Regions from separate parts of the Enterobacter cloacae complex sp. HYC003_NIDB genome, predicted to be linked through region 3. Evidence: predicted binding sites of a transcription regulator. Region 3 holds the regulator's gene; each other region holds the start of a gene.

Evidence for each region. The regulator PurR, encoded in region 3, represses purine synthesis genes. The targets are predictions, from matches to a motif close to CANGCAAACGTTTGCNTG.
Region 1: the regulator PurR is predicted to act here: its motif matches at 781-798, upstream of pyrD (quinone-dependent dihydroorotate dehydrogenase).
Region 2: the regulator PurR is predicted to act here: its motif matches at 1,183-1,200, upstream of purE (5-(carboxyamino)imidazole ribonucleotide mutase).

The regions. Positions count from the first base shown of each region.
Region 1 covers NZ_CP114220.1:3,130,468-3,132,733, reverse strand. Annotated here, with positions in the region: gene O1722_RS15050 (sulfonate ABC transporter substrate-binding protein) at 1-77, opposite strand, end outside; gene ssuE (NADPH-dependent FMN reductase) at 70-645, opposite strand; gene pyrD (quinone-dependent dihydroorotate dehydrogenase) at 894-1,904, shown strand; gene zapC (cell division protein ZapC) at 2,071-2,266, shown strand, end outside.
Region 2 covers NZ_CP114220.1:3,674,627-3,676,892, reverse strand. Annotated here, with positions in the region: gene purK (5-(carboxyamino)imidazole ribonucleotide synthase) at 1-606, opposite strand, end outside; gene purE (5-(carboxyamino)imidazole ribonucleotide mutase) at 603-1,112, opposite strand; gene lpxH (UDP-2,3-diacylglucosamine diphosphatase) at 1,232-1,954, opposite strand; gene ppiB (peptidylprolyl isomerase B) at 1,958-2,266, opposite strand, start outside.
Region 3 covers NZ_CP114220.1:2,819,809-2,822,074, forward strand. Annotated here, with positions in the region: gene O1722_RS13410 (MFS transporter) at 1-128, opposite strand, end outside; gene cydH (cytochrome bd-I oxidase subunit CydH) at 290-379, opposite strand; gene purR (HTH-type transcriptional repressor PurR) at 677-1,702, shown strand; gene punR (DNA-binding transcriptional activator PunR) at 1,720-2,266, opposite strand, start outside.

The sequences.
Region 1 (2,266 bases), 310 kb from region 3:
GCTTTCTCCGCCGCCTGAGCCAGCGACGCCACTGCCAGCAGACCTGCCAGCCCGATACGGGTAACTGTTTTAAACATGCGCCACTCCTTGTGATTGATGAAATGCTGCCGCGTGGCGATCCCGACGGTTCAGGGCGTGCCAGAAGGTTTCGAGCGCACTGTCGAGGCGGGTTTGCAGATTCGGCGTGAAATGGGGTTTATGCTGGTAGTCGATTATCTGTGAGTCGTCAGCGAAGACGCCATGCAGGATCTCCTGCGCTTTCAGCGCGTTCAGAACCGGCTTGAGGGCATAATCCACCGCCAGTAAATGGGCTACCGTACCGCCTGTGGCCAGCGGCAGGACGACCTTACCGTCCAGCGCGCGTTCGGGCAGCAGATCGAGCAGCGTTTTCAGTGCGCCGGAAAAAGAGGCTTTATAAATCGGTGTCGCGACGACCAGCCCGTCAGCACTCTTAAGTTGTTCGATCAGGGTTTTCAGCGCCGGGCTGTCGAAACGGGCGTAGAGCAGATCTTCAGGCGCGAAATTGTGCAAATTCCAGTGACACACTTCGACATCCAGAGCATTAAGCTTTTCGCGAGCGTATTCCAGCAGTGCGCTGGAGCGAGAGGGGAAGCGGGGGCTTCCGGCCAGGGTAATGACGCGCATGGTTGCTCCTTATAACTAATTGTTTGCTTTTATCTAACATTCATAACAATTTCAGGAGTGTGACATTGCGTGGTTATTCCACTAAATGATTTATCCTCAGGATGAATGCAGAAAAATGCATAAGAAGCGAACCGATAAGTAAACGATTGCGTTTTACGTGGCTTTTTTTGCCACAGGTCAATTCCCTTTCCGGGCGGAATCGCACATAATCCCCTCCCGGTTTGCACACCGGGAATCCAGGAGAGTTCATGTACTACCCCTTCGTTCGTAAAGCCCTTTTCCAGCTCGATCCTGAGCGCGCTCATGAATTTACATTTCAGCAGTTACGCCGTATTACAGGAACGCCTCTGGCCGCGCTGGTGCGTCAAAACGTGCCGGAAAAACCAGTTCAGTGCATGGGCCTGACTTTCAAAAATCCACTGGGCCTGGCGGCCGGTCTGGACAAAAATGGCGAATGCATTGATGCACTCGGTGCGATGGGCTTTGGCTCGATCGAAATCGGGACGGTGACGCCGCGTCCGCAGCCGGGAAATGACAAGCCACGTCTGTTTCGCCTGGTTGAAGCCGAGGGGCTGATCAACCGCATGGGCTTTAATAACCTTGGCGTCGATCATCTGGTTGAGAACGTTAAGAAAGCCCATTTTGATGGCGTGCTGGGTATTAATATTGGCAAAAATAAAGACACGCCGGTCGAGCAGGGTAAAGATGACTATCTGATTTGTATGGAAAAAGTCTATGCCTATGCCGGTTATATTGCGGTGAATATATCTTCGCCTAACACCCCAGGGCTGCGTTCATTACAATATGGCGAAGCGCTCGACGATCTTCTTAGCGCCATTAAAAATAAACAAACGGCGCTACAGGCGATCCACCATAAATATGTTCCGGTCGCGGTTAAGATCGCCCCGGATCTTTCGGCAGAAGAATTGATCCAGGTTGCCGACAGTTTAGTTCGCCATAATATTGATGGTGTGATTGCAACCAATACAACACTCGATCGCTCTCTCGTTCAGGGAATGAAAAACTGTGACGAAGCGGGTGGATTAAGTGGCCGTCCGGTACAATTAAAAAGCACCGAAATTATTCGCGCACTCTCCGCAGAATTAAAAGGTCAGCTGCCGATTATTGGCGTGGGTGGCATTGACTCTGTCATCGCTGCACGTGAGAAGATGGCGGCAGGTGCATCGCTGGTGCAAATTTATTCCGGCTTTATTTTTAAAGGGCCGCCGCTGATTAAAGAAATCGTCACGCATATCTAATCTTTTCTCTTAATCAGACAACCAGGGCTTTATTTCCAGCCCTGGTTGTTTTATATTCCGTCATTGTTGCTTATTTAAACATTATAGTCTTTTATTACTAGTGTTATAAGCGAAGCGGCAAACAGGACATTTTTAGTACAGGACGTTTAGGGGACGGGAGAGAAACATGCGAATTAAACCTGACGATAACTGGCGCTGGTATTTTTGTGACGAGCATGACCGTATGATGCTCGACTTAGCCAATGGCATGTTGTTTCGCTCTCGTTTTGCGCGCCGAATGTTAACGCCAGACGCGTTTGCTCCCTCAGGCTTTTGCGTTGACGACGCTGCACTCTATTTCTCTTTTGAAGAAAAATGCCGCG
Region 2 (2,266 bases), 850 kb from region 3:
CTGGTCAGCATTGGCCTGCGGGAAGGCGACGCTGGTGCGCAGAATCCCGTCCTGATGCAGGTTATGCGTTAGCGGGTAAAAAACGGTGTGCCCGTCATGCCCGCGCGCGCCAACCAGCGACACTTCACCGCTAAAGTTAATGCCCTGCTCAACAATGCACTCGCCGTAGCAGTCGTCCGGCAACTCGGCGGTGTCGTTCGCGCGCAGGCGCCACTGCCCGCGGCCGTCGTAGCCGCCGACGCGACGCTTCACAATCGCCAGGTCTCCCAGCATCGCAAACACGTCATCCCACTCGCGCTTATCGGAAAGCAGCTGCCACGGCGCGGTCGCGAGGCCGAGCTTGTCGAAAAGCTGTTTTTGCGTGAGACGGTCGGCAATGATCGGGAAGACGTCGCGGTTCACAAAGGCGTTATGGCGCGCCAGCTCGCGGGTCAGGGCGGTTTCCGGCCAGCGTTCAATTTCGGCGGTGATCACGCTCTGATGGAACGGCACGGCTTCCGGCTCGGCATCCAGCCCGACGGGCCAGACGGCAATACCCAGCGGCTCACCGGCCTGACGTAGCATCCGGCCAAGCTGACCATTACCAAGAACGCAAACCTGCTTCATGCTGCACCCCGCGGATCCGGGTTATCCAGCACCTCATCGGTCTGGGCTTTACGCCACTCCGCCAGACGCTGGTGCAAATCTTTATCATGCGTCGCCAGGATCTGCGCGGCCAGCAGGGCGGCATTTGCCGCACCTGCTTTACCAATCGCCAGGGTACCGACAGGAATACCGCGCGGCATCTGGACAATAGAGTAAAGGCTATCCACCCCGCTTAACGCGGCGCTTTGCACGGGAACACCCAGTACCGGCACCAGCGTTTTGGCGGCAATCATGCCCGGCAGATGTGCTGCGCCGCCCGCACCGGCAATGATCACCTCGTAACCGTTCTCTTCGGCGCTTTCGGCGAAGCTGAACAGTTTGTCCGGGGTACGGTGTGCGGAAACCACTTCGACGTGGTGCGGAACATTCAGGATTTCAAAGATTTCGGCGGCGAACTGCATGGTAGCCCAGTCGCTTTTGGACCCCATCACGATGGCGACACGCGCCGGATTATTGCGGGAAGACATGCGTCTTAAAACTCCTGTGGTGCGGAACACACTGCTTTCGAGGGCACAGAGAATAGCATGTAATACCGGCAAGGAAAACGGTTGCGTGGTCGGGAAATGAGCGAAAAGACGGGGAGGCGTTAAAACGGGAAGGCGATCAGTTCCACACCTTCCGGCGTAACTTTGACCATCGATCCTTCGCTGTGCCAGGCGCCTAAAACCACGCGATGGGCGGGCTCGCCGTTGGCGATAAGGGAATGCACATCGGGACGATGGGTATGGCCGTGGATCAACCACTGAACGCGATGCTTCTCCATCACCTTCACCACCGCCTGCGGATTGACGTCCATGATGGTCATCGATTTGCTGCTGTTGGCGGCCTTGCTGCCCGCGCGCATTCTGGCGGCGATGCGGTTGCGGATAAACAGTGGCAGGGCGAGGAACACTTTCTGGATCCACGGGGTGTGAACTTTGGCGCGAAACGCCAGGTAGCCGGTATCGTCAGTGCAGAGCGTGTCGCCGTGCATGATCAGAATATTGCGGCCATAGAGGTTGAGCACCTGCTCTTCCGGCAGCAGCGTCATACCGCTCTCGCGGGCGTAGCGCTGGCCGATCAGGAAATCACGGTTGCCGTGAATGAAATAGCAGGGGACGCCGGAATCCACCAGCACTTTAATGGCCGCAGCTATCTCACGGTGCAGCGGGTTCGGATCGTCGTCGCCTATCCAGGCCTCAAACAGGTCGCCCAGAATGTACAGCGCGTCGGCGCTTTTCGCTTCACCGCGTAAAAAACGCAGAAAACCGGCGGTTATCGCCGGTTCTTCTGTTTGCAGATGCAGATCCGCAATAAAGAGTGTCGCCACGAATTACTCGCTGACGGTCACGCTTGTGATCACAACGTCTTCTTTAGGAACGTCCTGGTGCATACCGCTGCGGCCAGTAGAAACGGCTTTGATCTTGTCGACCACGTCCATCCCTTCAACCACTTCTGCGAATACGCAGTAGCCCCAGCCTTGCAGACTTTCGCCAGAGAAGTTCAGGAAGTCGTTGTCCGCTACGTTGATGAAGAACTGTGCGGTCGCAGAGTGTGGCGCCTGAGTACGGGCCATTGCCAGCGTACCACGGGTGTTTTTCAGGCCGTTGTTCGCTTCGTTTTTGATCGCTTCTTTCGTCTC
Region 3 (2,266 bases):
CCGGCCGCAGGAATTGAGACGTCCACACCCCGGGCGATAACAGGCAATAACCCCATAGGGGAGAATTCAGTGGTGCCAATCCCAAAGGCGCCAATCGCCAGGGCCAGCAGGGGAAAATTGATTTTCATGAAGAGACTCCGGATACCGTGCCATAACCCGGCACAGAACTAAGAAGTCAAAAGCATGACATCAATCACAAAAAATGAGAAGTTAACATTTTGGCAAAAGATTTTTGCCGGAGAGGTAACAATAGCGGCAAGAGAGGGAGAAGGTTCTCCCCCCTCCTGAATCAGTGCAGCGCAGCGGTTAAACCACCCGCAACAATCAGGGCAAGAACAACAATGGTGGTAAACAGCGAAAACTTCAGATCGGTACTCATCAATTTTTCTCCTTTTATTCACCCTACGAAAAGTGAGCTTGCTCATTTTTACACAGTTCAGGTCAAAAATCTTCCAGGATTTAAGCGGATATCCACTTTACCTCTTCCCCTTTTCATCAAGATAGGACAAAATTCCACGCTAAATTTATTAGCGTACCGGCCACTGACCCCCTCCTGACGTCCTGTGTCGTTTTCCCGGCGTGTCGCAACTCATGTTTGCGTGATAAGGGTGAGAGAAGGCAAACGTTTACCTTCAATTTTTTCAGGAGCTTAGGATATGGTCTGGAGTGACATTTAATGGCAACAATTAAAGACGTAGCAAAACGCGCAAACGTTTCCACCACAACCGTATCACATGTTATTAACAAAACGCGTTTCGTCGCTGAAGAGACGCGTAATGCCGTCTGGGCGGCAATCAAAGAACTGCACTACTCGCCAAGTGCCGTCGCCCGCAGCCTGAAGGTTAATCACACCAAATCGATTGGCCTGCTGGCCACCAGCAGTGAAGCGGCCTACTTTGCTGAAATCATCGAAGCCGTTGAAAAAAACTGCTTCCAGAAAGGCTATACCCTGATTCTGGGCAACGCGTGGAACAACATTGAAAAACAGCGCGCTTACCTGTCAATGATGGCGCAAAAGCGCGTCGACGGCCTGCTGGTAATGTGTTCTGAATACCCTGAGTCGGTCCTTTCCATGCTGGAAGAGTATCGCCACATTCCGATGGTGGTCATGGACTGGGGCGAAGCGCGCGCAGACTTCACCGACTCCGTAATTGATAACGCCTTTGAAGGCGGCTACATGGCGGGGCGTTATCTGGTAGAACGCGGTCATCGTGAAATTGGCGTGATCCCGGGTCCGCTGGAGCGTAACACCGGAGCTGGCCGTCTGGCCGGTTTCATGAAAGCGATGGAAGAGGCGCTGATCACCGTGCCGGAAAACTGGATTGTTCAGGGCGACTTCGAGCCGGAGTCGGGCTATCGCGCCATGCAGCAGATCGTCTCCCAGCCGCATCGCCCTACCGCGGTGTTCTGCGGCGGCGACATCATGGCGATGGGCGCGCTCTGCGCGGCGGATGAACTCGGCCTGCGCGTCCCGCAGGATATCTCGGTGATCGGCTATGACAACGTGCGCAACGCCCGCTTCTTTACCCCGGCGCTGACCACCATTCACCAGCCGAAAGATTCGCTGGGTGAAACGGCCTTCAACATGCTGCTGGACAGGATCGTCAACAAGCGTGAACAGTCCCAGTCCATTGAAGTTCACCCGCGCCTGATTGAACGCCGTTCCGTTGCGGACGGTCCGTTCCGCGACTACCGTCGTTAATCACTTTACGGGACCAGCTATGCTGGTTCCCGCAACCACTCCCGGTTCAGCGTTTCGCTGTCGCCCAGATAATCCAGCAGCCAGTCCATGGCGGGCGAGACGTCGTTTTGCTGCCACGTCAGACAGCACGCGGCATCCGGGAAGGGGTTTTCCAGCGTCAAGGCCACCCACTCTCCCGCATCGATGCGCGGGCGCGCAAAATGCACCGGCACCATGCCAACGCACAGCCCCGCGCTCAGACAGGTGGCCGACGACTCCCAGTCCGGCGCGACCACGCGGCGCTGATTATCCAGCAGCCAGGTAATGCGCTTGGGCAGCGAGCGGGAGGTATCTTCCAGCACCAGCGAGGGCCAGTTGCGTAAGGTGTCATCGCTCAGCGGACCTTCCTGCGCCGCCAGCGGGTGATCGCGCGCGACCACGCAGGTCCAGCTCAGCATGCCCATGTCGCGAAACGCGTAGCGCCCCCCAACCGGGATCGCCTGGGTTGCACCAATCGCCATCTCCGCCCTGCCGTCCGCCAGCGCATCCCAGACGCCGTTGAACACTTCCTGCGAAACACGCAGT